3 regions of the Lysinibacillus sp. A1 genome follow, and region 2 is predicted to be linked to each of the others. Evidence: riboswitches for the same ligand, from Rfam matches in the RefSeq annotation. Region 2 holds a riboswitch; each other region holds the start of a gene.

Region 1 (9,856 bases), on a different contig from region 2:
ATCATGAGCGCTATAATATGCTGCCAGCTATTGCAGATATATTTAATCTGGATACAACCAAACAAGCTTCTCTTTGGCGTGACCGAGCATTAGTGGAGCTCAATATAGCTGTCCTTCATTCTTTTAAAGAGGATGGTGTGAGCATTGTAGATCATCATACTGCTGCTCAGCAGTTTAAATTATTTGAGGAAGCTGAGGAATCAGCAGGGCGAGAAGTTACGGGTAACTGGACATGGTTAATCCCACCACTTTCCCCTGCGACTACTCATATATTCCATAAGCCTTATATAAATACCTACCATACGCCCAATTATTTTTATCAGAAACCATGTTATTAACTTTAAAGGAGTTGTTCATAAACGAACAGCTTCTAAGTACCTTTTTGGGAGAGAGGAAATTCAAGATGTTGAACCAAAATATTTCGAATATCCCTTGGCAACAATTGACGACACCTTATGGCAGAGGAACAGATATTCCTCGTCTAATTGAACAGAAACAATATCAAGAGCTGACTGAACTAATTGAACATCAAGGAACACTTTGGCAGGTGACGCCATGGGTAGTATTTATTCTTTTAAAAAAGCTCTCAAGTAAAAATGTGGAGGAAGTCTCCTTAGCAGAAATAGAGCTTTATTTAGCTGTGGCTCATGCAATAACTAAGGATTATCAAGATTCAACACATAACGTTTCAACGATGCAGGAGCTTTTGGATAAGAAATATTTATGGGTGGAAAATGAAGAGGATGATGAGCTTGAATGGGAGGAAGATACGCCTAGAGGCTATGAACCAGAAGCTTTTTTAGGCTATTATTATTTTAGTTTTTTACTCCTTCAAGAGGCAATCCCTGTTTTTACTGCTATTAAGGCACGTTCCAAGAGCATAGCAGAGGAAATTGAGGAACTGCTAGCCTTACTAAAACATTAAAAAAAGAAATGTTATATAGATAAAGCAGATGGGCTCAGCTTCCCCATCTGCTTAAATTTAATGGACATATTCATCTTTAGAAGCTCGCATGGAACATAAGAAGAGTGTTATAGCTACAACAACAAAGAGCCAACCTGCAATATTCCATCCACCAAATAAATCATGGAGGTATCCGAAAAGAATCGGCCCAATGGCAGCGAATAAATAGCCCAATGATTGTGCAAACCCTGATAGATCAGCGGCTTCAAATGCTGTACGCGTACGGAGTGTAAAGAACATCATTGCTAATGCGAATGAAGCTCCACCTGCTAAACCTAGAAGGATCATCCATAATATCCCCAACGTTGTCCATTCCATTACAACGCCGACAAATCCTACTAAATAAAACGATGTAAACATAAGGACAAGTGGTCTTTGTGAAGTCATTTTACCAGCAATAATGGGGACAGCCAATGCCATGGGGACTTGTGAGAATTGCATTATGGAAAACATCCATCCAGCTTTATCAGGAGCCAATCCTTGCGCAATATAAATTTCAGGAATCCAAGCTGCTGTCGTATAAAATAATAAAGATTGTAAGCCCATTGCACCGGTTACTGCCCATGTAACAGGTGATTTATAAAGAGGTTTACCTGTTTTTTTTGCCGTAGTAGCTGGTTCTGGCTTATTCAATTTCAATTGAGGTATCCAAATTAAAATCGTTAATACGACTAATATAAGCGCCACAGCCAATGCGCCTTGCCAACCTAGTGAAGAATTAGCTATTGGATAACTAATACCTGCTCCAAGTCCAGCCGTTAAGTTCATAGACATAGTAAAAAATGCCATTAGTAACCCTACATGGTATGGAAATTTTAATTTTAATAAACCTGGAATCAACACATTTCCAAATGATATGGCTACGCCAATGAGCACTGTGCCAAATACAAGTAACCCTGTTGTACCAAGGGAGCGTAGTACAATTCCTAAGGCCAATAAAATAGTGGATAAAAATAAGGTTAGCTCAAGCCCAAGTTTTCGTGCTACAACTGGTGCGAACGGTGATATAATGGCAAAAGCAAGCAATGGAATAGTTGTCAAAAAACCGGCTAGAACATTGGAAATACCAAGATCGTCACGGATAAAGGATACAATTGGACCCACAACAGTTAGTGGCATTCGTAATGTAGACGCTATAAATATTATTCCAAAAACTAATAATAAGGTTGTTCCCTTCCAGCTAATTTTTCTGCTCGGGTAGCTGGCGGAATGATCATGTAAAGTCAAAATAATTCCCCCTGTTATAACCATTCTAATTGAACTACTATAACACTTTATCACACTATTAAAAATAGTGGAAAATTCACAAAATACAAAACATTAATGGTTATATTGAAATGTCTTAGGTCTTATGTTAGTATAGTAAACATCATAAATTTAATAATTATATGCCTCATGTTTGTAATGAGGTAGAGGTCGCGATATTTATAAGTAAGCTAATTGAAATGACAAGCATTGAAGAGATTAGTTGAAAGGAAATATTGCCGAAGTGTGAGGGGACTTGAAAACCTCATGCTGGGGCTGTATCCGAAAGGAACAGAACTGTCACGTTTGTACAACGTGTTGAGCTATCGTTTAGGAAAAACTGAGGATTAACTTAGCCATCACATTGTTCATGTGATGGCATTTTTTTGCCTCATAAATAGGAAGGAAGCTATATCGTGAGTGAAATAAAAGTAAATCAGCTCGGCCATAAAGCACCGAAGCTGAAAAAAGAATTAAAAAGCCGTCATATCACAATGATTTCTTTAGGCGGTACAATTGGTACAGGGCTATTTTTAGCCAGTGGTGGTGCCATTGCACAAGCAGGACCGGGAGGCGCATTGCTTGCCTATGCGTTAATCGGTATTATGGTATATTTTTTAATGACAAGTTTAGGGGAAATGGCTGCCTATATGCCGTCCTCGGGTTCTTTTAGTACGTATGCGACAAAATTTGTAGATCCCGCTCTAGGCTTTGCACTAGGTTGGAACTATTGGTATAACTGGGCAATTACGATTGCAGCCGAAATTGCGGCAGTGTCATTAATTATGAAATATTGGTTCCCAGATAGCTCATCAGCACTTTGGACAGTATTATTTATTGTAATTGTACTGACATTTAATTTATTGTCTGTAAAGAGCTATGGCGAAAGTGAATATTGGTTTGCGATGATAAAAGTGGCTACGGTCATTGTATTTATTATTATTAGCATATTAATGATTTTTGGTATTTTAGGTGGACAGGCACCAGTTGGTTTTACAAATTTCTTTATTAGTGATGGACCATTCCATGGTGGCTTCCTTGCTACATTTGGTATTTTCCTTGCAGCAGGATTTTCATTCCAAGGAACAGAGCTACTTGGGGTAACGGCAGGGGAAACAGATGATCCTGGAAAAAATATACCGAAGGCAGTAAAATCGGTGTTTTGGCGTATTATTTTATTTTATATTTTAGCTATTGCTGCTATAGGGATGTTGATTCCATTCACAGATGAGCGCTTATTATCGGAGGATATCGCTGTATCACCATTTACGCTCGTGTTTGATCGTTTAGGCATTGCTTTTGCTGCCTCCTTAATGAATGCCATTATTTTAACAGCTATGCTATCAGCAGGTAATTCTGGACTATATGCATCTTCACGTATGCTATGGCAATTAGCGGTGGATGGTCATGCTCCTAAATTCTTTGCAAAGCTAAGTCGTCGAGGTATTCCGATTTATGCATTGATCGCAACATTAGCTGTAGGCTGTGTAGCGTTTTTAGCATCATTCTTTGGTGATGGGGTAGTTTATATCTGGCTTTTAAATGCCTCTGGGATGTCAGGTTTTATTGCTTGGCTAGGTATTGCATTTAGTCATTATCGTTTCCGTCGTGCTTTCGAAGCGCAAGGCTTAGATCCAAAGCTATTACCGTATAAAGCAAAGCTATACCCATTCGGTCCACTATTCGCCTTTACTATTTGTATGATTGTTGTAATTGGACAGAATTACACAGCGTTTATCGGAGGTACAATCGATTGGTATGGTATCCTTGTTTCCTATATTGGTATTCCACTGTTCCTATTGCTATGGCTAGGGTACAAAATTAAACATAAAACAAAAATGCTTCCTCTTAAAGATTGTGATTTAAAAGTGGAAAATTAAATAGAAGAGCTGTTCTATAAACCGTTGTATGATGGTTGATGGAACAGCTTTTTTTATCGGGGGACCTTTAAAATTATTACAAAATTAATGTCATATATATGGTAATATACTATAGATATGGAAGTGTGATTTTTGACTTTCTAGTAGAGAGAGGTGCATGAAAATGCAAAAACATATTTTACTAGTGGAAGATGATGAGGCTATTCGCGAAATGGTAGCGAATTTTTTATTATTGGAAGGCTTCGAAGTCACCACTGCCAATAATGGAGAAGAGGCATTGCAATATTGTTTAAATCAAACCTTTGATTTAGTCATCCTAGATATTATGATTCCTAAGCTTAATGGATTAGAAGTTTTAAAAGTCATTCGAGAACAGGCAGCACTTCCTATCATCATTATGTCCGCAAAGGATAGTGATGTAGATAAAGCGCTTGGCTTGGGATTAGGGGCAGACGATTATATTGCTAAGCCATTTTCTATGCTGGAATTCTCAGCTCGTGTAAAGGCCGTTATTAGAAGAGCTACGAAATACGCTGGCCAAATAGATCACAAACAAGATGTAATAGTTATAGGCAATTTAAAGATAGATATTGTTAATTTCTCAATAAATAAAAATGGACAAGAAGTGAAGCTAACATCAAAGGAATTTGCCATCTTAAAGCTATTTGTAACAAACCGTAACCGAGTTTTTACGAAAGAGCAAATTTATCAGCTAATATGGAAAGATGCATATTACGGTGATGAAAATATTATTAATGTACATATTCGAAGGCTACGCGAAAAAATTGAAGATGATCCATCCAATCCCCAGTATATTAAGACGCTGTGGGGAATTGGCTATAAGTTTGAAGGATAACAGATATGATAATCATTCTATTAATCATAATTGTGGTGCTTATAGGAATAGTTATTTTTCAATGGAAAGCAAAAAAAGAACAAAATCAGACGATCCAATATATGAATGAAAAACTCCAAGCCATTGTTCAAGAAAAAAGTAACGAAAAGATTTTGGTAACTACGAGCAATTCACAAATTCAACAGCTACTTATTTCAATAAACGCTTGGCTGGACCATCACCAAAAAGTTCAGGCGACCCATCGCAAAATGGAAGATTCCATGAAAAAAATGCTGGCCAATATTTCACATGATTTAAAAACGCCTTTAACGGTTGTGTTAGGCTATATTGAAATGCTTCAGCTTCAAGGCTCAGCTAGTGAAGAGGAGCGTCAAAGACTATTAGCGGGTGTACATGCTAAAACATTAGAAGTATTAAAAATTATTCATACATTTTTCGATCTTGCCAAATTAGAGGCAGGGGATACAGATTATCCAATCACTAAAATCAATGTCTGTGAAATTAGCCGTAAAAATATATTATCATTTTACGATATGGTCACGTCCATGGGACTAAATATTACTATTACAATCCCTGAAACACCTATGTATGCCCTTGGTAATGAAGAAGCGTTAGATAGGGTTCTCAACAATCTTTTATCCAATGCTCTTGCCTATGGAGCGGATGGTAATGTAATTGGCTTAACCGTAAGAAATGATGAAACGACTATTTATATAGATGTATGGGATTGTGGTAAAGGAATCGATGAATACCATATTGATAGTGTTTTTGAGAGAATGTACACGCTAGAGGACTCTCGCAATAAATCCTTCCAGGGGAGTGGCTTAGGTTTAACGATTACAAAGCGATTAGTGGAAATGATGGACGGTTCCATCCAGTTATCAAGTATTCCCTATAAAAAGACCATTTTTACCATTGCATTAAAACGAATGGTGTATTGAAATCACAGCTTGTAGAGCTTTTATTGTGCTTTACAGGCTTTTCTTATGCTCTTAAGAAATTTGTAAGAATCCAGTAATAAATTAGAGAGTTTCATTTTTTATAATGAAAATAGCCACATTTGAGGGAGAGATTGACATGACATACATTGTGAAAACAAATCAGCTTACGAAAGTGTACGAAGGAAAAGAAGTGGTTTCTGCTGTCAATATGAACGTGAAAAAGGGAGAGATTTACGGCTTTTTAGGCCCTAACGGAGCGGGTAAAACGACAGTTATGAAGATGCTAACGAATCTGACGAAGCCAACCAGTGGAGATGTTGAAATATTTGGTGAGAGGTTGACCGATCAATCGTATGAACTATTAAAAAGAATGGGAACGATTATCGAATATCCTATTTTCTATGAAAAATTAACGGCTAGGGAAACCTTAGAACTGCATTGCGAATATATGGGCTATTACAATAAGCAGGAAATTGCCCATGTACTTAACCTTGTAAAATTAACAAATGCAGAGGAGAAACGGGTAAAAGATTTCTCATTAGGGATGAAACAGAGACTAGGTATTGCACGCGCTATTATTACAAAGCCAGAGCTCCTAATTTTAGATGAGCCAATTAATGGACTAGATCCCATTGGGATTAAAGAGTTGAGAGAGCTTTTTAAAATGCTCTGTACGGAGTATGGCATTACGATCATTATCTCTAGTCATATATTAGGGGAAATTGAACAATTGGCCGATACGATTGGTGTCATCAAGGAAGGTAGGCTCATTACTGAAGTAACGATGGATACGATTAATCGTAATCAAGCCGACTATATTGAAGTGATCGTAAACGATGGTAAGAAGGCAGCCTTTATTTTAGAAAGTGAATTGAAAATGGCTAATTTCAAACTGATGGATGACAATTCTATACGAATTTATGATTTGACAGTATCCCAAAAGGTTCTAACAAAAACATTGATTGAACATGACATTGAAATAGAGGAGATTAGCAAAAAAACTAGCACATTAGAGGATTACTTCCTTAAGCTAATAAATGGAGGGATTGTTCATGCTTAATTTAATGCGTTTGGAAATGAAAAAATATCATTTAGGCTCCTATGTTAAAAGTGCTATGTTTGCTAACTTTATTATTTTAGGATTTATGTTTATGATTTTATTTATTTCTAAAGTAGAAGGGGAAGTTGATATTGCAAATTATGAAATGGCTTTAAGTGTCATCGATTCATTTGTCAGAGCCGTATTTATTATTTTTGCAGCTACATTAATAGCTAAGCTGATTATCGGAGAATATAAGTTTAAAACAATCACATTGGCCTTTATGTATCCTGTAAGCCGAAAGAAATTAATCGCTGCTAAGCTTGCGATTGTCATGCTTTTTACCTTTAGTGCAATCATCGTTTCAAATATCTTGATTACAACCATCTTTTGCATCGTAAGCGATAAATTTGATTTAATTCCTGATGTTTTATCTAATACTTTAATCATGCAACATATACCATCTGTACTCATGAATGCAATTGCTGCCTCAGGGATGGCCTTAATTCCATTATATTTCGGAATGAGAAAATACTCTATTCCAGCAACAATTATTTCTTCTATTCTAATCGTATCAGTGACTTCATCCAATACAGGTAACTTCACATTAAATGACATCATTATTATTCCAATCTCGTTAGCAATCATAGGTATTAGTATTGCCTACCTAGCTATCCGCAATATTGAGAAGGTCGATGTTTAATGAAAGGGCCAGGTACTCATAAGTTATGTTGATATCGAACGATGATGATAGCAATTCGATAAAGGTGATTTCAATGAGGAAATTAACTGTAACTTCTGCGCTGCTTTAGCTATCCTACAAGAGCATCGGATCATGGATCCAATGGTAGTAAATTTGTCTATAATTATCACCTTTAGATTATCAACAAAAAGGCATCGAGATTTTTCTTCTCGATGCCTTTTGTTAGTCTATTAATTCACTATTTTATCCAAATATTGTTTCACCTAGTAAGTAAATATTTAATGCCACAACGATGACAACTACAAACCAGCCTAAAATAGTAGTAATACGGTGGTTCACTAAACCACCCATAATGTCTCGTTTGCTTGTAAACATAACGAGAGGGACGAGGGCGAATGCAATACCGAAAGATAACACAACCTGACTAAGAACGAGCGCATGGGTTGCATTTACACCAGATGCAATAATCGCTAACGGAGGCACCATTGTAATGGCTCTCCGTAAATAAAGTGGTATTTTTCGTTGAATGAAGCCTTGCATTACTACGTCACCTGCTAATGTCCCTACAGAGGAGCTAGCTAGCCCAGCAATTAGTAAACCAAGACCAAAGGAAATAGCAGCCATTGGGCCGAGAGCATTCTTTAGGCCGTTATAGGCAACATCTAAATCCTCTACTACAATCCCCTGTGTGTGAAATACTGCTGCCGCGATAATGAGCATACTCATATTGATGGCTCCTGCAATGATCATAGCGATGATAATATCAATAAATTCAAAACGGAAAATTCGTCTTTTTTCTTCTTCATTACGACCGATAATACGACTTTGTGTTAAAGAAGAATGTAAGTAAATAGCATGGGGCATGACGGTCGCACCTAAAATACCTGTTGCTAATAGTAATGAATCCACCCCTTCAAATTGTGGCGTGAACATACCAAACGCTACTTCGCCCCAATCTGGCTGTGCTAAAAATGTTTGGAAGGCAAATGCTAATACGACAATTAAAACCATGCCAGAAATGCCTGCCTCAAAGGCTCTGAAGCCTCTTCTTTGAAGCTCTAGAATAGCAAATGATCCGACTGCTGTAATGATAGCTGCTGGAAGCATAGGGATATTAAATAACAAATAAAGCCCTAATGCGGCACCTATAAATTCAGCAAGGTCGGTAGCAATAATGACTAATTCAGCCTGAATCCAAAGAAATATAGATGTCTTTTTAGAAAAATGTTCACGTGCCACCTCAGGTAAATTTTTTCCTGTCGCAATACCAAGCTTGGCAGATAAGGATTGGATGAGCACCGCCATTAAATTAGAAAAGGCTATTACCCAAAGGAGTAAGTAACCATATTGAGAGCCAGCTGTAATATTTGTGGCAAAATTGCCAGGATCAATATAGGCGACCGCTGCAATGAATGCAGGTCCAAGAAAAGGTAAAAACCGTCGCCAACCTTTTATATCTCCATCTAAAACCGCCTCAGCAGACGATTTTGTGACTTGTTTGTATACCATATTTGTTCCCTCATTTCAAAAAGTATCGTTTGTGAAATAAAGTTTCCTAGAGGAAAATAAGATAATAGTATTCTAACGCTAGGATTAGAAAAAGGGAAGCGCTTTGCTTAAAATTTTTAAAAAATAAGTATGCACATTTCTCATCAATTTCTAATTAGACTTTCCTTACCTGTATCGTTTACGATGAAAGAAAAGGTGAAGGACTGATTCGACATGAGCAATCGAATTTTAATTATAGAAGATGAAGAAAATATTGCGAGAGTGCTCCAGTTAGAGCTTCAGTTTGAAGGCTATGAAGCGGTGATGGCCCATACAGGAGCAGACGGTTTATTGCAATATCGTGAGCAGCAATGGGATTTAATCTTACTGGATATTATGTTACCCGAAATGAGTGGCATAGATGTACTAAAGCGTATTCGCGCAACAGAATCACAGACCCCAGTTATTATGCTGACTGCTAAAAGTGAGGTGGAGGATAAGGTAAAGGGATTGGATTTGGGAGCTAATGATTATGTGACAAAGCCCTTTGAAATTGAAGAATTACTGGCCCGTATCCGGAATGCACTACGGTTTTCTCAAAAGGCTAGTCCAACAAAGGTTGGTGTATCGTTTGGACAGTTATCGATCGATGAGCAGACAAGAGAAGTTATTTATTATGGTAAGGAGATCCAACTGACTCCTAGAGAATACGATTTATTGTTATATCTAATGAAGCATCC
Region 2 (9,856 bases):
ATAAAACATTTGTAGGACAAAAGCGTTTCTCTGGTGAGGGCTTAGATACGCAAATTGTACTATTTGATGAAATCATTAAAACTGCAGAAGCGCTAAGTGTTGAAAAAGTACGTATTGGTATGGCACACCGTGGTCGCTTAAATGTTTTAACACATATTTTAAATAAACCTTATGACATGATGTTCTCTGACTTTGCACATGTATCAAATGATTTATTTATTCCAGAAAATGGTCGCCTTGAAATTACAAAAGGGTGGACAGGTGATGTGAAATACCATATGGGTGCTTCTTATAACCGTGATTCAGGTATGAATGTAAAGCTTGCATACAACCCATCACACTTAGAAGTAGGCAATCCAGTAGTTCTAGGTGCTACACGTGCAACGCAAGATGACACTTCAAAACCAGGTCAAGCGATTCATGATCGCACAAAAGGCTTAGGAATTCTTGTGCATGGTGATGCAGCATTCCCAGGTCAAGGTATCGTAACTGAAGTATTAAACTTCGCTAAAACTGAAGGATTTACAACAGGTGGTACTATTCACATTATCGCGAACAATATGATCGGCTTCACGACTGAACAATATGATTCTCGTTCTTCTGTTTACTCTTCTGACCCAGCAAAAGGGTATGAAGTACCAGTAGTACATGTGAATGCAGATAGCCCTGAAGCAGTGGCACAAGTTGGTCGTTTTGCAGCTAATTACCGCCAAAAATTCGGTAAAGATATTGTCGTTGATTTAGTTGGTTACCGTCGTCATGGTCATAACGAAACGGATGATCCAACGGTTACAAACCCAGAAACTTATAAATTAGTATCTAAACACGAAACTGTACGTTCATTATATGGTGCTGCACTTGTAACTGAAGGTCTTGTATCAACTGAAGATGTAGCTGCATTAGATACAGCTATTTATGCAGAAATGCAAGCGGCTTATGATCATGTAAAAGAAATGGCTTCAAAAGATGAGCATCATCAATTAGAAATGCCAGAAGAGTTAAAAATTGAATTCCCACAAATTGATACAGCAGTTGGAGCAGAACGTTTAGGTAAAATTAACGAAGAGCTTCTAGTGTTTGAAGAAAACTTCGAGCCACAGAAAAAGCTTGGCAAAATTTTAGAAAAACGTCGTGACGCATTTGCATCTGCGAAAATCGACTGGGGTCATGCGGAAACTTTAGCTTATGCAACAATTATCCAAGATGGCACACCAGTACGTTTCACAGGTCAAGATGCACAACGTGGTACTTTCTCACAACGTCACTTAGTGCTTCACGATAAAAACAATGGTAATGTCTTTACACCACTTCATCATATTTCTGGTGCAAGTGCATCCTTTTCAGTGCACAACTCACCACTGACTGAAGCAGGGGTAGTTGGCTTTGAATATGGTTACAACCTAGAAAACGGCCATGTATTAACAGTTTGGGAAGCACAATTTGGTGACTTCGCGAATATGGCACAGGTAATGTTTGATAACTTCATTTCAGGGGCACGCTCTAAATGGGGTCAAAAATCTGGCATGGTGATTCTATTACCACATGGTTATGAAGGCCAAGGTCCAGAGCACTCTTCAAGCCGTATGGAACGTTATTTACAAATGTCAGCAGAAAATAACTGGTTTGTAGCAAACTGTTCAAATGCAGGTAACTACTACCACTTATTACGCCGTCAAGCAGCGTTATTAGGCACTGAAGGTGTACGTCCACTTGTGGTTGTATCACCAAAATCATTATTGCGTCACCCATTAGCAGCAGCTAATGCTGAGCAATTAGCAGATGGTTCATTCCAAGAAGTGATTGAACAACCTGGTTTAGGTACAAAAACAGAAGCTGTAGAGCGTATTGTATTAGGTACTGGTAAAGTGATGATCGATTTAGCAGATCGCGTGAAAGATGGAGAAGGTTTCGATCACGTACACATTGTTCGTGTAGAACAACTTTACCCATTCCCAAAAGAGCAAGTTGCTGGTATTATTGCTAAGTATCCTAATGCAAAAGAAATCGTATGGGTACAAGAAGAACCTAAAAACCAAGGCTCATGGAATTATGCACTAGAAACATTATATGAACTTGCAGAAGGTAAAAAGCTTCGCTATGTAGGTCGTCCTGCAATGAGCTCAACTTCTGAAGGGGATGCAGATTCTCATAAAGCAGCTCAATCATCACTTATTGAAGAAGCTGTTGCTGAGCCAGTAAAGGTTAAATAATAACATATAAATATTGATAGCTGGGCTACTTGCCCATAAGCAGTAGCCCTTTTATGTGCGTCATGCACGTTAATCAAAGGAGGAAATGAAAGTGGCTGAAATTAAAGTCCCTGAATTAGCAGAATCGATTACAGAAGGTAGTATCGCACAGTGGGTTAAAAAAGTGGGCGATCGCGTTGAAAAAGGTGAATTCATCGTTGAACTTGAAACAGATAAAGTAAACGCTGAAATCATTTCTGAAGAAGCAGGTGTATTAACACAAATTTTAGCTGAAGAAGGCGATACTGTACTAGTTGGTCAAGTTATTGCTATCGTAGAAGCAGGCGAAGGCGCAGCTGCTGCACCAGCAGCGGCGGCACCAGCTGAAGCAGCTCCAGCTCCAGCAGCGCCACAAGCGGCTCCTACAGCACCAGTTGCAGCAGCTCCTGTAGTAGAAGAAACTTCTGGTGAGCGTGTGATCGCATCTCCAGCGGCACGTCGACTTGCACGTGAAAAAGGCATCGATCTTGCAGCGGTATCTCCAGTAGATCCACAAGGCCGTGTTCGTGTACAAGATGTATCAGCACATGGTACAGCACCAGCAGTAGCAGCACCTACACCAGTAGCAACTACAGGTGGCCCAGTTGTATTCACACCAGCAGCTAATTCTGACCGTGTAACAATTGAAAAAATGAGCCGTCGTCGTCAAACAATTGCCAAACGTTTATTAGAAGTTAAACAATCAACAGCAATGTTAACAACATTCAACGAAATTGACATGACAAACATCATGGCACTTCGTAAACGTAAACAAGAAGAATTTGTTAAAGCAAACGACATCAAACTTGGTTTCATGTCATTCTTCACAAAAGCTGTTGTTGCAGCACTGAAAAAATACCCATATGTAAACGCTCAAATCGTTGGCGATGAATTACATTTAAATAACTTCTTTGATATCGGTATTGCAGTATCAACTGAAGAAGGTTTAGTAGTACCAGTTGTACGCGATGCAAACAGCAAAAACTTCGCAGAAATCGAAAAAGATATCGCTAGCTTAGCGACTAAAGCTCGTGAGAAAAAACTAGGCTTAAATGACATGGCTGGTGGATCATTCACAATCACAAACGGTGGTGTATTCGGTTCATTAATGTCAACACCAATTATGAACGGTACTCAAGCTGGTATTTTAGGTATGCACTCAATTGTTAACCGCCCAGTTGCGGTAAATGGTGAAGTTCAAATCCGTCCAATGATGTATGTAGCACTTTCTTACGATCACCGTATCATCGATGGAAAAGATTCTGTAGGATTCTTAAAAACAGTTAAAGAATTAATCGAAAACCCTGAAGATTTATTATTAAATTCATAATTCCTTTAAACCCTGTAAACTTTGTTTTACAGGGTTTTTTTCTTGGTTTTCTGTATCACTAAAGTCTTTAGTGATTTTGAAAATACGAAACTATTTACTTAGAATAAAAACCATTGATCGTAAAAATTTGTGGTTTTCCGGCGGATATATTGACAAAAATACATAGATTATCAATGGATAGGTCAAGCATAATACCCTAATATTGGCATTAGTCAGAAAAATGATAAAACTCTCTTGACGTACATACTAGTTTTATAGTAGTATCTAAATATCAATTAAATAAACAAACCTCACTAACATATAACAGTGAGGTAGAGGCGCGGTATTTATTAGTTCATTGTTGAGTACAAGCAAACAAAGACGCAATGAAGAAGGAAATATCGCCGAAGTATAAAAGGAGCTCGTACTTTTATGCTGGGTCTGCAGTGAATAAGTGCAGGACTGTCCTAGTAAATTCAATTCCAAGTTTACTAGGTTGTGCTATCTCGGAAACATGGAATACTAGTGAGGATTTGGGCAACTGTCATAAAAGGTAAGACCTAAGTTCACAAAACTTAGGTCTTTTTTCGTACAGTTGTCTTATTTTTTTACAGAAAAGGGGAGTTTTACATGAAAAGAAAATGGCTGTTAGTAATGATCTCTATCATGACGGCAATTGTGCTAGCTGCATGTGGCACAAGCGACAAAAAAGAAGGCAGTTCAGGAGAAGCTGGCGCAGATAAGGAAGAAGGCGGCGGTGAATTCCGAATTGGAATGGAGGCTGGCTACCCACCATTCAACTGGACACAGCAAAATGATGCAAATGGCGCGGTGAAAATTGCAGATAATGCAGAGTATGCAGGCGGTTATGATGTACAAATGGCGAAAAAAATTGCTGAAGGCTTAGGCAAAGAATTAGTGATCGTTAAAATGGAATGGGACGGCTTAGTACCAGCGCTACAATCAAATAAAATTGATGCAATTATCGCGGGCATGTCGCCAACAGAAGAACGTAAGAAAACAATTGATTTTACTGAAAACTACTATACTTCTGATTTTGTCATGGTTATTAAAAAGGGCAGCAAATACGAAGGGGTCAAATCGATTCAAGATTTTTCTGGCGCAAAAATTACATCACAACTTAATACATCCAATTACAATGTGATTGATCAAATCAAAGATGTTAATAAACAAACGGCAATGGAAAGCTTCCCAGCTATGCGTGTAGCTTTAGAGGCAGGCAAAATTGACGGCTATGTTGCAGAACGTCCAGAAGGTATTTCCGCAGCTGCTGCCAACGATAAATTCACATATGTAGCATTTGAAGAGGGCTTCGATACGGATCTTTCAAATACGTCAATTGCTGTAGGCTTACGTAAAGAAGATGCGAATCTTGATAAAATCAATGAAATTCTAAAAGGAATTTCTGAAGATGATCGTCAAGCGATTATGGAAGAAGCTATTTCTCAGCAACCAGCAGCACAATAAAAAAATGGCACGGACTAGTGGCTAGTCCGTGCACTATCATTTCATCATTATTAAAATGAGGACCTCTCTACATAATGATAATGTCCTAGCGAAATAAAACATAGACTAGTAGAAAGAGCTAGGGCACGAAAAAGATAGCAAGCAACATGACATTGTTAGGAGGAACATCATGAGTCTTGAATGGATACTTTCAATTATTGAAAACAACTGGCAAATGTTTTTACGAGGTGCGTATTATACGTTACTAATTTCGACTATCAGTACAATTATTGGTGCATTTATCGGATTTTTCATCGGAATTATGCATACGATTCCAGTTCGTAAAAAAGGTGTGAAATTTTATGGCTTAAAGCTTATTAATTTTATACTCACATGCTATGTTGAATTTTTCCGTGGTACACCAATGATTGTACAGGCTATGGTTGTCTACTATGGATTAGATATTGCATTTGGCATAGACATGCACTTTATTACAGCGGGGATTTTAGTCGTTTCGCTTAATACAGGTGCCTATATGGCAGAAATTGTTCGCGGTGGTATTGTATCAATTGATAATGGTCAATATGAGGCAGCATCAGCTATCGGTATGAATCACTTCCAGATCATGCTTCACGTAGTTTTACCACAAGTAGCGCGTAACGTACTACCTGCGACAGGCAACCAATTAATTATGAATATTAAAGATACAGCCGTATTAAACGTTATCGGAGTAACAGAATTATTCTTCCAAACAAAATCAATCTCCGGTAACAACTTCCGTTATTTTGAATCATTCTTTGTAGCTTGTATTCTTTACTTCATCATGACATTTACAGCATCACGTATTCTGCTATATGTTGAAAAACGATTAGATGGACCAGATGCTTATCAAAAAGAACAAAAAGAAGCAATTTAGGGGGACGCACAAATGGCAGTCATTAAAATCGAGCATTTAAGTAAATCATTTGGACGTAACCAAGTGTTAAAGGATGTTAATTTTCAAGTGGAAAAAGGGGAAGTCGTTTGTTTAATTGGTTCCTCTGGTTCTGGTAAATCCACTTTACTTCGTTGTATTAATTTATTAGAAACACCAAGTGGTGGGCAAATTATTTATCAAGGGGAGGACATCCTAGACGCAAAACACAATATTCAAGAATATCGAACACATCTAGGAATGGTATTCCAGCAATTCAATTTATTTAACAACCACAATGTTTTAAATAATTGTACAGTGGGGCAAATAAAAGTTTTAAAACGTTCCAAAAAGGAAGCAGAGGAAACGGCGCTTAAATATTTAAAAATCGTCGGGATGGATCAATATGTAAACGCAAAGCCTCGACAGCTTTCAGGGGGGCAAAAACAACGCGTAGCCATTGCCCGAGCATTATCCATGAATCCAGAAGTGATGCTTTTTGATGAACCTACATCAGCACTAGACCCTGAGATGGTAGGGGAGGTACTCAAAGTCATGCGACAATTGGCCGATGCAGGCAATACGATGCTAATTGTGACGCATGAGATGGAATTTGCCAAAGAGGTAGCAGATCGTGTAGTCTTTATGGATAAAGGTGTAATTGTCGAAGAGGGCCCACCATCACAAGTGTTAATAAACCCTCAACATGATCGAACGAAAGAGTTTTTAAAACGAACATTAAAGTAGTAGCAACAAATGAAAAAGTGAGTCCTAATAGAGGGACTCACTTACTTTCTAGAATTCCACTCTGCATAAAGGACAAAGCAGATTACAAATGCTATTGCAATAATAAAAAACCATTGCGGTACACCGCCAAAGCTCATCATAACACCTCAAATGTAAAATTATTTTTGGATAGATTAGGTATTGTATTTCTTTTTTCTCCACAAAAGCCTAAAAATATTATAAAATAAGCATTAGACATTAGCTTTATGCTAGTAAAGAGAGGTAGAGAGAATATGTTACATTTAAAATGGAAAGATGCGCCAACATTACGAACAGTGACTTGCAAACATACCAATGCATCAAAATACTTAGTATCAAACGTATTAACAGTTGGAAAAGAATATGAAGTGAAAAATGAAACAGAAGAGTTCATTTTTATCATCGATAACACTGGCAATGTCGGTGGCTACTATAAAGATTATTTTGCATAAAAAGAAGACAGGGTGGTTCAGATCATTTACTGAGCCACCCTTTTTTTCATTAGTCTCTCTGATAGCCTCTTATATCCGTCGCATCTTGCAACTGTTGTTTTTCCTGTTCAGTCGCCGTATGTAGGGCGAAGACATCTTTTATAGCTGTTTGTAGCTCATGCTGTGTTTCCTTGAATTTCGATACTTGCTGCTCAAATGAAGGCCTTGCAAAACGATCCTGTGTCTGTGATAATCGTTCCTCAAGCTGTGCATAGTGATGATCCATATGCATGGAAAGCATCATCGCCAATTGATTTTTCCATAAAGGAATTAGTGTGACAATGGAAAATTCAATTTTTTCAGCTAATGTTTGATTCGCTTGCTGTATCATACGAATTTGTGGTGCTGTTTGAAGGGCTACTTGTTGAGATACCTGTAAATCATAAATGCGTTGATCCAGCCTCTCAATTTGCGCAGCGAAATCATTTAGCTGTTGTATGGCAAGTGGCTGTTTACTTGCTTGGACACTTGTTATTTTTGTAGGAAGCTCCACTTCAATCGCTTGCTGTTTTTTCATTTGACCAGCTGCAATGGCAGTAGCTAGTTCCTCGAAAAAACCTCGATTATGTGTATAAAGCGCTTCTAAATTTTCTACATCTCGAATGAGTTGGAGCTGAGCACGTTCCAATTGGACCCCAATACGTTCCACCTGAATACTAATGCGTTCAAATTCTGTTAGCGTTTGTTTCACAGTAGGCTCTGTTTTACTACCAAATATCTTATTAAAAAAGGTTTGCTTTTTCGGCTCTAAAGCTGTCGGGTCTACACGATCTAAAGTATGCATTAAGGAATCGAGCATTTGGCCGATTTTGGTCACGTCTTTTTGCTTCACCTGCGCTAACATCCGATCTGCAAACTGGGATAGGGAACGCTGTGATTCTTGCCCTAAGGACAGCAAAGATTCAAAATCAGTTAAATCAATTTGGCTAGCATATAGTAAAGCTCGACTTTGCGCAAGAGGCGATAGCGTTTCGTACGTCGCCATCGCCTCAGTTTGTGGAGTTGTGTCTAAATAAGATTGTACTAATGGAGAAAGACCAGGAATGGTATTTAATTGAAAAGCATGTTCATTTGCTGTCATTTATCATCGCCTCGCCAGTCCAATTGTTCTCTACGTCTAAGATTAGAACGATTTGCGAATTCAATCTCCATTTGCAGGTGGTCAATATCATTAGCTAGCGCATCCTTTAAATCAATTTGAATCGTATCATTTAAATCCGTAAGTGTTTCACGCGTTTTGGATAACGTCAATTGAATTTCTTTATCCTTCACCGGCTGCCTAGAAAGCATTGTATACTTATCCGTTAATTCCACTGCTGAAGGTAAATGCGCATAGAAAAAGGGTTCAACATTATAAAACTTACGTGGATCTGTCTTTACAATTTTGACGATATTTTTTGAAATGCGCGTCATCTCAAGTAGTTGTTTAAAAGCCGATACAGAACGTACACGTAAATAGTTTTGACTTAATGTTTGAATTTGCTTATTAGCGGTTGATAATTGTGTTTCAATGTGTTTGAATTCTTCTTTTGTGATACCTGCTATTTGCATAACTTTCTTTTTTTGTCTATGTTTCAGCAACGCTGTACTCGTCGCATATGAACCAGCAAACAGTAAACCACCAAGGAAGAATCCAGGATTTGCTGCAATTGCTGCGATAGAAACAGTTGTTAGCGAAATAACGAAGCTAGCAGTATGTCTAGAAAAAAACTGTCCAACACTAAGCATTGTTTCTTCCTCCTTGCATTTCAATATGTCTATCTTCTTATACGAAATAATCGACATAAAGTTTCAATGTAAAATGAAACCTTACATAAATTTTACTGCGAATCGCAAATTTTCTCAATGATATTACCTAGAATACCTAGGAATAAGTCGTTCATTATTTATGTCCATTTATTTTTAAGAGATTTGGGAACATTATAGCGTATAGATTTTAATTTCTCATGATTAGGTTGATGTGCTGTTTGATTTGAAAATAAACGTAGAAGGCTTGTTTTTTGAAAAACCTATATTTACGGATATTTTTTATTTCCTGTGCCGATTGCCAATAAATGTTTAATTATGCAAAATAAGAAAAATACAGTATAATACAGCTTGTTTGAAATTAGTATCTTGTCAAAAAAGAAAGTGGTGGAATGATGAAGAATAAAAAAGGAATAATTATTGCTAGCATCATACTTTTATACTGTGTGATTGACGTTACCTATACATGTGTATTATATGGAAAAATCAATTGGTCTATATTATTTTTAGCCACATGTATGATTGGTTTAATAGAAGTCGCAATAGCCAATAATAAATTACTTAAACAAAACATAAATCATTAACTAGTAAGGCATGTTGTAATGTCCTACGATGGCCTGACTACTTTGTAAAAAGAAGAGCCAGACTAAACAATGTCTGACTCCATTCGTACATATCCTTTTAAATCATCATACAGCTCTAAAGAAAATGAGTTGGAATCGGCTTGGGGACTAACACCTTTTTGGACGAAAAGAAGGAATTCATTCAGCGCTTTTTCAGCTCCTTCTACTTCAACCTCAATTTGCTCAGCAGCATTCAATCTGCAATACCCTTTTAGCCCTAATTCAATGGCCTTTTGTTTAATAAAGAATCGGTAGCCTGTCCCGTAGACGTCACCAAAAAATTTAATACTTGCTCGTTTATTCAAGGAAATACC
Region 3 (9,856 bases), on a different contig from region 2:
TCGAGAGTACCTTGCTCCAACCAATTTTCAGCGATTGAACGGAAAATTGGAACAGAACCAGTTGCAAAAAATTTATGAGCAGGCACTGTATTTGCATTTGCTAAAGTGCCATTATAAGCTAGCATTTCTTGAACATCCTTTGCTGTTTCTTCCGCAGAAGATAAAACATTCACTTCATCTCCTACGACAGCTTCAATTTGTTTTTGTAAAATAGGGTAATGTGTACACCCTAAAATAACCGTATCAAATTGCTGATTTTTCAACGGCTTTAAGCCTTCTGCTATTAACTTCGTCGCAAATTCACCTTTATATTCGCCACTTTCTACAAGTGGAACAAAAGTTGGACAGGCTAGTGGAATAATATGTGTTGACGTATTAAGTGACAGTAAGGCCTCTTCATATGCACCACTTTTAATTGTTCCTTCTGTTGCAAGCACAACGACTTCATGTCGCTTCGTTTTCTTTACAGCTGCACGTGCGCCAGCATTTATAACGCCTAGTACCGGAAAAGGCATATTTCTTTGTAAACTTTCGAGTGCTACTGCAGTCGCTGTATTACAAGCAATAACGAGCATCTTAACATTCATTTTTTCTAGCGCTTTCGCCATTTGCCAAGTGAAGTTCCGTACTTCCTGACGGCTTCTTGGACCATATGGACATCTTGCTGTATCGCCAATATAATAAATCGTTTCGTTTGGCAATCGCTTCATAATTTCTTTTGCTACGGTTAACCCGCCTACTCCTGAATCAATAACGCCTATCGGGGCATTCATACTTTCCGCCTCAATCCTGTTTCATGTGTACATGTAGTTTTTCTAGGTAGCTTGATAATTGCGCGACTTCTTGCTCATCAAAACCAACAAGCATCTCTTGCAAATATTGCTGTCTTTTTTCTATAACCTCTTGAATAATACGTTCGCCCTTTTCGAGAAGATGAACAACAACGACACGGCGGTCATTTTCATCACGCATACGCTTGACTAATTCATTTTTCTCCATACGGTCCACTAAATCTGTTGTCGTGCTAAAAGCTAAATATAAACGGTTTGATAATTCGCCAATTGTAATATCACCAAGCTCTTCTAACCACTGTAATGCAACAAATTGTGGCGGCGTAATCGCATAGTCGGAAACAATTTCTCTTCCCTTTTGCTTCACGATGGCCGCTATATAGCGTAATTCCTTTTCAACCGTTGCAACGGTTTCAGGTGAGTGTTTTGTTACTTCATCCGACATATAACTATTTCACTCCTAAAAATACGTTGAATAGTTCTATTTTGTCGTTTTTTTCACGAAATAGCAAGTGTCCATTAGTCTAATTTAAATTCTTCTAAGCGTAACAGCTCAATTAACGCCTGAGATCGATTTGTTACACCTAGCTTTTGAATTGTATTGGAAATGTGATTTCGCACTGTTTTTTCACTAATACCAAGCTGCTCTGCAATATCTCTCGTTGTTTTTTCAGCTAATAAAAGCGCAAATATTTCACGTTCTCGGTTCGTTAATAGAGAACGATGATGAGAGCCATTCATTCAGTTACACCCTCCTCCCCCGCACGTATTGTAACTTATGTTAAGGGGCTTGAAGCGGTGACGGCTATTTGCATGATTATTACATGTTTCCTTAAAAATTTCGGAAATTGCTTCGACATTTTTATAAATTTTATGTAAAACATAATTCCTACTATTCTCATAATTATTTATGCAATAGCCATACCCACTAATGAGGGATAATTTCCAAACTAATCAAGTGCGCTCTTTCTTCTTTAGAAATCGGTACACTTTTACCTGTTCCAGGGTCCATTTGCACAATTGTACCTCGACCTGTAAAGCACACTTCATCTCTTTGATTTTTTGCTAAATAATGAATATCCATTGATGAACTTCCAACTTTCGCTATCTTAGTGTAAATTCGTAGCACGTCATCAAAGAAAACCTGTTTTACATAATCACATTGTAAATCAGCTACAATCGGTATACTCTTTACATTCTCGTCAGCTACAGACGGCATTAAAATACCTACATGTCGGAAATAATCAATTCTTGCCTGTTCAAAATATGTAAAGCTTACCGTATTATTCATATGCCCATACATATCTGTTTCTGAAAATCGTACTCGTGCCTCACTATAAAAGGAAAAACCCTTTTCCCACTCTTGGAAGTCTTCAATATAATTTGCTTTCATATTAGCACCATCCCCTATAATTAATTGGCCATCTTTTTTAGTTTGGTTCAGACAGCCCATAAATAATGAATACAAATTCATTATAAAAGAAAATGCTATATGATCATAGGAAAAACCAAAATTCCCTTATTTTATTGCTACATCTCTTTTCTTTCTATAGTATGGTTTTTCCTTGAACTATGCTAACTATGTTTATATCACAATAAAAAACTCCCTCACACTAAGTGTAAGGGAGTCAGCTTGTCCGATATTAGTCTACGAAGTGGTCAGAACCGAAGAAGTTACGGAACATTTGCACTGTAGTAGCACGGTTTAATGAAGCGATTGATGTTGTTAAAGGAATACCTTTTGGACATGCAGCAACACAGTTTTGAGAGTTACCACAGTTTGCAAGGCCTCCATCGCCCATAATAGCATTTAAACGTTCATCTTTAATCATTGCACCAGTTGGGTGAGTGTTGAAAAGACGTACTTGTGATAATGGAGCTGGCCCGATGAATGAAGCTTTTTCAGACACGTTTGGACATGCTTCCATACATACACCACAAGTCATACATTTAGATAATTCATAAGCCCATTGACGTTTACCTTCTGGCATACGTGGACCTTCACCTAAATCATAAGTACCATCGATCGGTACCCATGCTTTCACTTTTTTTAGCGCGTTGAACATACGTTCACGGTCAACTTGTAAGTCACGAATAACAGGGAATGTTTTCATTGGCTCCAATTTAATTGGCTCAGTCAATTGGTCAACAAGTGTTGAACATGATTGACGTGGACGGCCATTAATAACCATTGAACATGCACCACAAACTTCTTCTAAACAGTTCATATCCCATGATACTGGCGATGTATTTTCACCATTTTCAGTAACAGGATTTTTTTGAATTTCCATTAAAATAGAAATTACGTTCATACCATGACGGTAAGGCACTTGGAATTTTTGCCAATAGCTATTGCCGCCCTGTGTATCTTGACGTAAGATTTCAACTTTAACCATTCTTCCAGTATTAGCTGCGATTTGCATAACTTTTAGTCTCCTTTCGCAGAGTAGTCGCGTTTACGTGGTGGGATTAAAGAAACGTCGACTTCTTGGTACGTGATGATTGGATTACCAGTAGCTGGGTCAAACTTCGCCATTGTTGTTTTCAAGAATTGCTCGTCATCACGGTTAGGGAAATCAGGCTTATAGTGCGCACCACGAGATTCATTACGTAATAATGCACCTTTTGTCATTACTTTCGCAAGCACTAACATATTTTTAAGCTGACGTGTAAAGTGTGCGCCTTGATTACTCCATTTTTGTGTATCGTTGATGTTGATGTTGTTCCAACGCTCAGTAAGGTCATCAAGTTTTTTCAATGTATCTTCAAGCTGATCATTGTAACGTACTACAGTCATTGTAGCAGTCATCATTTCACCAAGCTCTTTATGCAGTAAGTAAGCGTTTTCTGTGCCTTCCATTTTCATGATAGCATCCCATTTCGCTTGTTCTTCTGTTACGCGAGCATCGTAAATCTCTTGTGGAATATCTTCTGCATGCTTTTTAAGATGTTTTACATAATCTACTGCGTTTGGTCCTGCAACCATACCGCCATAGATAGCAGATAATAATGAGTTCGCACCCAGACGGTTTGCACCGTGTTGAGAGTAATCACATTCACCTGCTGCAAATAGACCAGGAATTTCAGTCATTTGGTTGTAGTCAACCCATAATCCACCCATTGAATAGTGAACTGCTGGGAAAATTTTCATAGGTAATTTACGTGGGTCATCTCCTACGAATTTTTCGTAGATTTCGATGATACCACCAAGTTTAACGTCCAACTCATGTGGATCTTTATGAGAAAGATCTAGGTATACCATGTTTTCGCCATTGATACCAAGTTTTTGGTTTACACAAACGTCGAAAATTTCACGTGTTGCAATATCACGTGGCACTAAGTTACCGTAAGCTGGGTATTTTTCTTCTAAGAAGTACCAAGGTTTACCGTCTTTATAAGTCCAAATACGACCACCTTCACCACGAGCTGATTCTGACATTAGACGGTTTTTGTCATCTCCAGGAATCGCTGTAGGGTGAATTTGAATGAACTCACCATTCGCATATGAAGCACCTTGTTGGTACACGATAGAAGCAGCAGAACCTGTGTTAATAACAGAGTTTGTTGTTTTACCGAAAATAATACCAGGGCCACCAGTCGCCATAATAACAGCGTCTGCACGGAATGATTTAATTTCTTCTGTACGCATATCTTGCGCTACGATACCACGGCACACGCCGTCTTCATCGATAATAACACCAAGGAATTCCCAGTGCTCATATTTATTTACTAAACCAGCTACTTCATGAGAACGAACTTGCTCATCAAGCGCATATAGTAATTGTTGACCAGTTGTTGCACCAGAGAAAGCTGTACGGTGCATTAAAGTACCGCCAAAACGACGGAAATCTAATAATCCTTCTGGTGTACGGTTGAACATAACACCCATACGGTCCATTAAATGGATAATGCCAGGTGCTGCATCACACATACCCTTAACTGGTGGTTGGTTCGCTAAGAAGTCCCCACCATATACTGTATCATCAAAGTGGATCCATGGAGAATCCCCTTCACCTTTTGTATTTACTGCACCATTAATTCCGCCCTGCGCACAAACAGAGTGTGAGCGTTTTACAGGAACTAATGAGAATAAATCAACTTCAGTACCAACTTCAGCTGCTTTAATCGTTGCCATCAGACCGGCAAGACCACCGCCGACAACAATTACTTTGCTTTTCGCCATGATTATTTCTCACTCCTCTTAAAAAATTGCAATGATTGCATGTGCTCTATTGTAGCTCTATTGAATTATACGAAAGCTAAAATAGCAGCCACACCAACTACACTTAGAATTACGAAAATAATGTTTGTTACGTAAGTAGCAATCTTTTGAGACTGAGGAGATTGTACAATACCCCAGCTTACTAGGAATGCCCATAAACCGTTAGATAAGTGGAAAGTTGCTGATAAAATACCAACAATGTAGAATCCAAGCATGAATGGATTAGCAACAATATTCGCCATCATGTCGTAATCAACGTGTGCTCCAAGTGCTTTTTGAATACGAGTTTGGAAAATATGCCATGCAATGAAAATCACTAGGAATACACCAGTGAAACGTTGTAATGAGAACATCCAGTTACGGTATGTGCTGAAACGTCCTGTGTTTGGTGAAGCAGTGAATGCAATGAACACTCCATAAAATGCATGGAACATCAATGGAATATAGATGACAATCCATTCAACTAGGATAAGGAATGGAATCTTTTCCATTACTGCGGTAGCATCGTTATAACTATCTGCCCCGCCTGTTGCTGTAAAGTTAATGAACAGGTGCATCGTTAAAAACAGACCTACTGGAATGATCCCAAGTAGAGAATGTAAGCGACGCCATAAAAACTCTCGATCTTTCGACAAGACTGTTACCCCCCTTAGTACTTAAAATAGCACAACAAAAGAAGTCATCATTTTGTAAATGATACTTCATTGACTGTGTATTTCATCATGGTACAATATTATGACATGTTTATTGTACTCTCAAGAGCTACGAGCGTCAAGGCAACTCGGAGTTTTTCATAGAGCTTATTAAAGAACTAATCTAGTGCATAATGCGTCGTTTTTTCTCGAAAAATCTACCATTACTTTATTAACGTTAAATTATAAGAAAATTCTAAGAAAGAAGGATAACAATGTTAAACACTCCATCTCCTACAATCTCATCCTTTGGTTATGAGATCATTCGCGATCATATTCTATCTTCTGTACTCGGTAAACATGAGGATGATGTCCTTTATTGGGCAGGTAAAGAGCTTGCGCGCAAGTTTCCATGTAAAAGTCAAGACGAACTAATCGCATTTTTCGCAGATGCCTGTTGGGGTACATTAGAGCTAATGAAAGAATCGAAGGACGGACGTATTTTCCAGTTGACAAACGACCCTGAAATCTTGCAAATCAAACAACGCAGCTTCAGACTTGAGGCAGGATTTATAGCTGAACAGATTCAGCTAGCTAAAGGCTATTTGACAGAATGTTATGATGAAAAACGTGAAAAGCAACATTACGTTATGTTTACAGTCAAATGGGACGTGAAGGAACGAATTATGCATACGATTCCAACAGAATAACAAAAAAAGGATTGTCTCCCATACAATAAACGGGATGACAATCCTTCCTTTTATTTCGGACAATTACAGAAAATGCTGTTTCTTCTATTATTATATGTAAAGAGCCTGCTCTAAATTAAATTCATCATGCAATGCATTTGCTGCACGAATCATTTCATCCTGCGGTACTACAACAGACACTTTAATTTCTGAGGTGCTCACCATCTTCACAGGGATATTTTCACGACGTAAACGATCGAACATGCGAGCAGCGACACCTGGATTCGAGACCATACCGGAGCCAACTATCGAAACTTTCGCTAATCCAATTTCGAAATCAGCAAAGCTAAAGCCAAGTGATACTTTGCTATCCTCTAAAACACGTAAAGCTTCTGCAAATTCTTCTTTCAAAATCGAAAAGGACACAGTTGGTTTTAATCCATCAATGATTGCTTGAACAATGATATCCACGTTGATGCGATTTTCAGCAAGAGTTGAAAATATATCCGCTAATGAAGCATGTGAATAAGCATCATACCCAATTGTTAAACGAATAACATCTGATTCAAAGGCCACACCACGCACTACTAAATTTTTCTCCATCTCTACTTCCTCCTTCAATAAAGTACCTACTGACTCCACTAAACTAGAGCGTATGATCACTGGCATTTGGAACTTTTTAGCTAACTCCACTGCACGTGGATGAATGATGTGTGATCCTAAATGTGCTATCTCTAACATTTCATCATAGGAAATTTCCTGTAGTTTTTGCGCCTTTACAACAAAGCGTGGATCTGCTGTATACACACCATCAACATTCGTGTAAATGTCTGTCCGCTCAGCATCTAATGCAACAGCAAGTGCAACGGCTGTCGTTTCCGTTCCACCTTTCCCAAGCGTTGTTATATTTTGGTCATTATCAATGCCTTGATCTCCAGCAATAACGACGATTTGTCTTTGCAGCAAATGCTCATCGATACGGCTAACATCGATATGATTGATCCTTGCATGACTATGCATAGGATCCGTGTAAATGCCAGCCTGCCAGCCTGTTAGTGACACCGCATTATAGCCAGCTTCTTGTATTGCAATGGCAAACACGGAGCTGGATAACTGAGAGCATGAAGATACAGCTGCATCTAATTCACGTTTTGACACATCATCCGTGAAATGAAGTACGCTCATTTTCACATCCTGTATCGTTTGTCTCATCGCACCAACTACTACTACCACATCGAACCCTCTATCTCTTTCAGCAATTGCTTTTCGAGCAGCATCTTGAATTTGTTCGGGCGATGCTAAAGCAGCCCCTCCAAATTTCATCACTATTCTAGACATTTCTTTTGTTCTCCTTTCCAGTCATGTAATTCACCTAAAATGAGGTGTAAAACAGCCTCTAGAAAACTAAAAAGGCAGCCTTCACAAAACGTGAAAGCTGCCTATAACATGTACAATAACAAAACTTGCGCATGTGTGATAGCTCTCCGAAACGTTTAGAATCGACAGTCTTACATTTTTTAAATGCAAAACCAGTACAACAGCGGAAACAACAATGCTGTACTTCGGCAAGCTCCCCTTTCACGCAATGTCTTAGGATTTGTTCATCCTCTTTTGCGCTACTTTTGAATCTTGCACCTCTATCATCACCTTAAAAGTGATTATATTAAATTTTTCCGCCCTCATCTAACAAGTGGGCTGTTAACATTGGATCACAATGTTATTTACAACCTTAGCATATGTCTATTCCTTTGACAATGACTCCTGCTGAAAATAGGCATAAATCTGAATTGCTAAATTAGCTGGCATCCCAGCTTCCTGTAAAGCTAGCTCACTAGCCTCCCGTATTTTCTTCACGGAACCAAAGTGTTTCAGTAACTGCTGTTTTCGTTTTGGACCGACACCTTCAATTTGATCCAGCACAGATTGGATAGCATGCTTTTCATGCTGTTGACGCAAGAAGGTAATCGCAAAACGATGGACTTCATCTTGTATTCGCTGCAATAAATAAAAACCGTCACTTGTGCGTTTTAAGGCAATGACCTCTGGTGGATCACCAAACAATAGCTGGGATGTATTATGCTTGTCATCCTTTGCTAAACCAGCAATAGGTATAACTAGTCCTAATTCATCCTCTAATACTTCACGCGCAACTTCCATTTGACCTTTACCACCATCAATTAGCACTAAATCTGGTAATGGAAGACCTTCCTTCAAAACACGGATATAGCGTCGACGAATTACCTCTTGCATAGCACCATAATCATCATGCTTGGCTGCTGTACGGGTTTTATATTTGCGATATTCCTTTTTGGCGGGTTTGCCATCAACGAAAACAACCATTGCAGATACGGCATCTGTTCCATGCATATGACTATTATCAAAAGCTTCAATTCGTAATGGTGTCGTTATGCCCATCGCATCACCAAGTGCCTCGCATGCACCAATAGTACGTTCTTCCTGCCGTTCGATAAGCTGGAATTTAGCGGACACTGCAATTTCAGCATTTTTCGTCGCTAAATCTACCAACTCCTTTTTTTGACCTCTTTTTGGCGTAAGAACTTTGATACCTAACAATTCTGTTAAAATGGCACCATCAATTGCTTGCGGAATAAAAACTTCTTTTGGCTTAATATGCTCTGGTTTTTCATAAAACCGTCCCACAAATGTTAGGAACTCTTCCTCTGCGTCTTGATAGATCGGGAAAATAGAAACATCTCGCTCGATCAGTTTACCTTGCCGAACGAAGAAAACCTGAACACACATCCAACCTTTTTCCACAGCATAGCCAAAGACATCACGGTTAGTAGTGTCACTTGATACTATTTTTTGCTTCTGCATAACTGTATCAATATGGGCGATTTGATCACGAAACTCCTTAGCTCGTTCAAACTCTAAGTTTTCGGCAGCCGCAAGCATTTTTACTTCAAGCTCCTTTTTGACTGCCTCCACACCGCCGTTTAGAAACTTCGTCATATCCTCAATCATTTCCTGATAAACATGACTATCAATTTCTTTCACACAAGGTGCTATACATTGACCCATATGATAATACAAACAAACTTTTGAAGGTAGCTGCACACATTTTCGTAGTGGATATAAACGGTCCAACAGCTTCTTTGTTTCGCTTGCCGCATAGGCATTGGGATACGGTCCAAAATATTTAGCCTTATCCTTTTTTACTTTACGTGTCGTAATTAGACGAGGATGTTTTTCATTCGTAATTTTTAAATATGGATACGTCTTATCATCTGTTAACATGACATTGTATTTTGGATCATGCAGTTTGATGAGATTCAGCTCTAAAATGAGTGCTTCAATATTTGATGATGTCACGATATACTCAAAATCTTCTATTTCGCTTACAAGTCTTTGCGTTTTACCTTCATGTGTTCCTGTAAAATAAGAACGAACACGATTTTTCAGTACCTTCGCTTTACCGACATATATAATTGTCCCCTGTCGATCTTTCATCAAATAGCAGCCAGGCTGGTCTGGTAGAATATCCAGTTTACGCTTGATTAA

What was found. Region 2 has a riboswitch for lysine ahead of PI85_RS16390 (transporter substrate-binding domain-containing protein). Riboswitches for the same ligand answer to the same signal wherever they lie in the genome.
Region 1: it holds a riboswitch for lysine, as region 2 does, so the genes downstream of both, PI85_RS06225 (amino acid permease) here and PI85_RS16390 (transporter substrate-binding domain-containing protein) in region 2, are expected to answer to the same signal.
Region 3: it holds a riboswitch for lysine, as region 2 does, so the genes downstream of both, PI85_RS01005 (aspartate kinase) here and PI85_RS16390 (transporter substrate-binding domain-containing protein) in region 2, are expected to answer to the same signal.

Annotation. Positions count from the first base shown of each region.
Region 1 is NZ_JSZM01000008.1:193,763-203,618, reverse strand. Features, by position in the region: gene PI85_RS06240 (nitric oxide synthase oxygenase) at 1-338, shown strand, start outside; gene PI85_RS06235 (hypothetical protein) at 404-925, shown strand; gene PI85_RS06230 (MFS transporter) at 983-2,215, opposite strand; lysine riboswitch at 2,367-2,543, shown strand; gene PI85_RS06225 (amino acid permease) at 2,626-4,089, shown strand; gene PI85_RS06220 (response regulator transcription factor) at 4,253-4,945, shown strand; gene PI85_RS06215 (sensor histidine kinase KdpD) at 4,951-5,886, shown strand; gene PI85_RS06210 (ABC transporter ATP-binding protein) at 6,023-6,946, shown strand; gene PI85_RS06205 (ABC transporter permease) at 6,939-7,628, shown strand; gene PI85_RS06200 (Nramp family divalent metal transporter) at 7,872-9,137, opposite strand; gene PI85_RS06195 (response regulator transcription factor) at 9,351-9,856, shown strand, end outside.
Region 2 is NZ_JSZM01000020.1:38,737-48,592, forward strand. Features, by position in the region: gene PI85_RS16380 (2-oxoglutarate dehydrogenase E1 component) at 1-2,210, shown strand, start outside; gene odhB (2-oxoglutarate dehydrogenase complex dihydrolipoyllysine-residue succinyltransferase) at 2,302-3,558, shown strand; lysine riboswitch at 3,863-4,049, shown strand; gene PI85_RS16390 (transporter substrate-binding domain-containing protein) at 4,168-5,025, shown strand; gene PI85_RS16395 (amino acid ABC transporter permease) at 5,195-5,920, shown strand; gene PI85_RS16400 (amino acid ABC transporter ATP-binding protein) at 5,933-6,664, shown strand; gene PI85_RS16405 (DUF6501 family protein) at 6,937-7,134, shown strand; gene PI85_RS16410 (toxic anion resistance protein) at 7,184-8,254, opposite strand; gene PI85_RS16415 (5-bromo-4-chloroindolyl phosphate hydrolysis family protein) at 8,251-8,901, opposite strand; gene PI85_RS16425 (acylphosphatase) at 9,566-9,847, opposite strand.
Region 3 is NZ_JSZM01000001.1:223,716-233,571, reverse strand. Features, by position in the region: gene racE (glutamate racemase) at 1-773, opposite strand, end outside; gene PI85_RS01040 (MarR family winged helix-turn-helix transcriptional regulator) at 784-1,236, opposite strand; gene PI85_RS01035 (LuxR C-terminal-related transcriptional regulator) at 1,311-1,532, opposite strand; gene PI85_RS01030 (thioesterase family protein) at 1,720-2,184, opposite strand; gene sdhB (succinate dehydrogenase iron-sulfur subunit) at 2,435-3,214, opposite strand; gene sdhA (succinate dehydrogenase flavoprotein subunit) at 3,220-4,974, opposite strand; gene PI85_RS01015 (succinate dehydrogenase cytochrome b558 subunit) at 5,040-5,648, opposite strand; gene PI85_RS01010 (YslB family protein) at 5,921-6,355, shown strand; gene PI85_RS01005 (aspartate kinase) at 6,446-7,672, opposite strand; lysine riboswitch at 7,804-7,982, opposite strand; gene uvrC (excinuclease ABC subunit UvrC) at 8,075-9,856, opposite strand, start outside.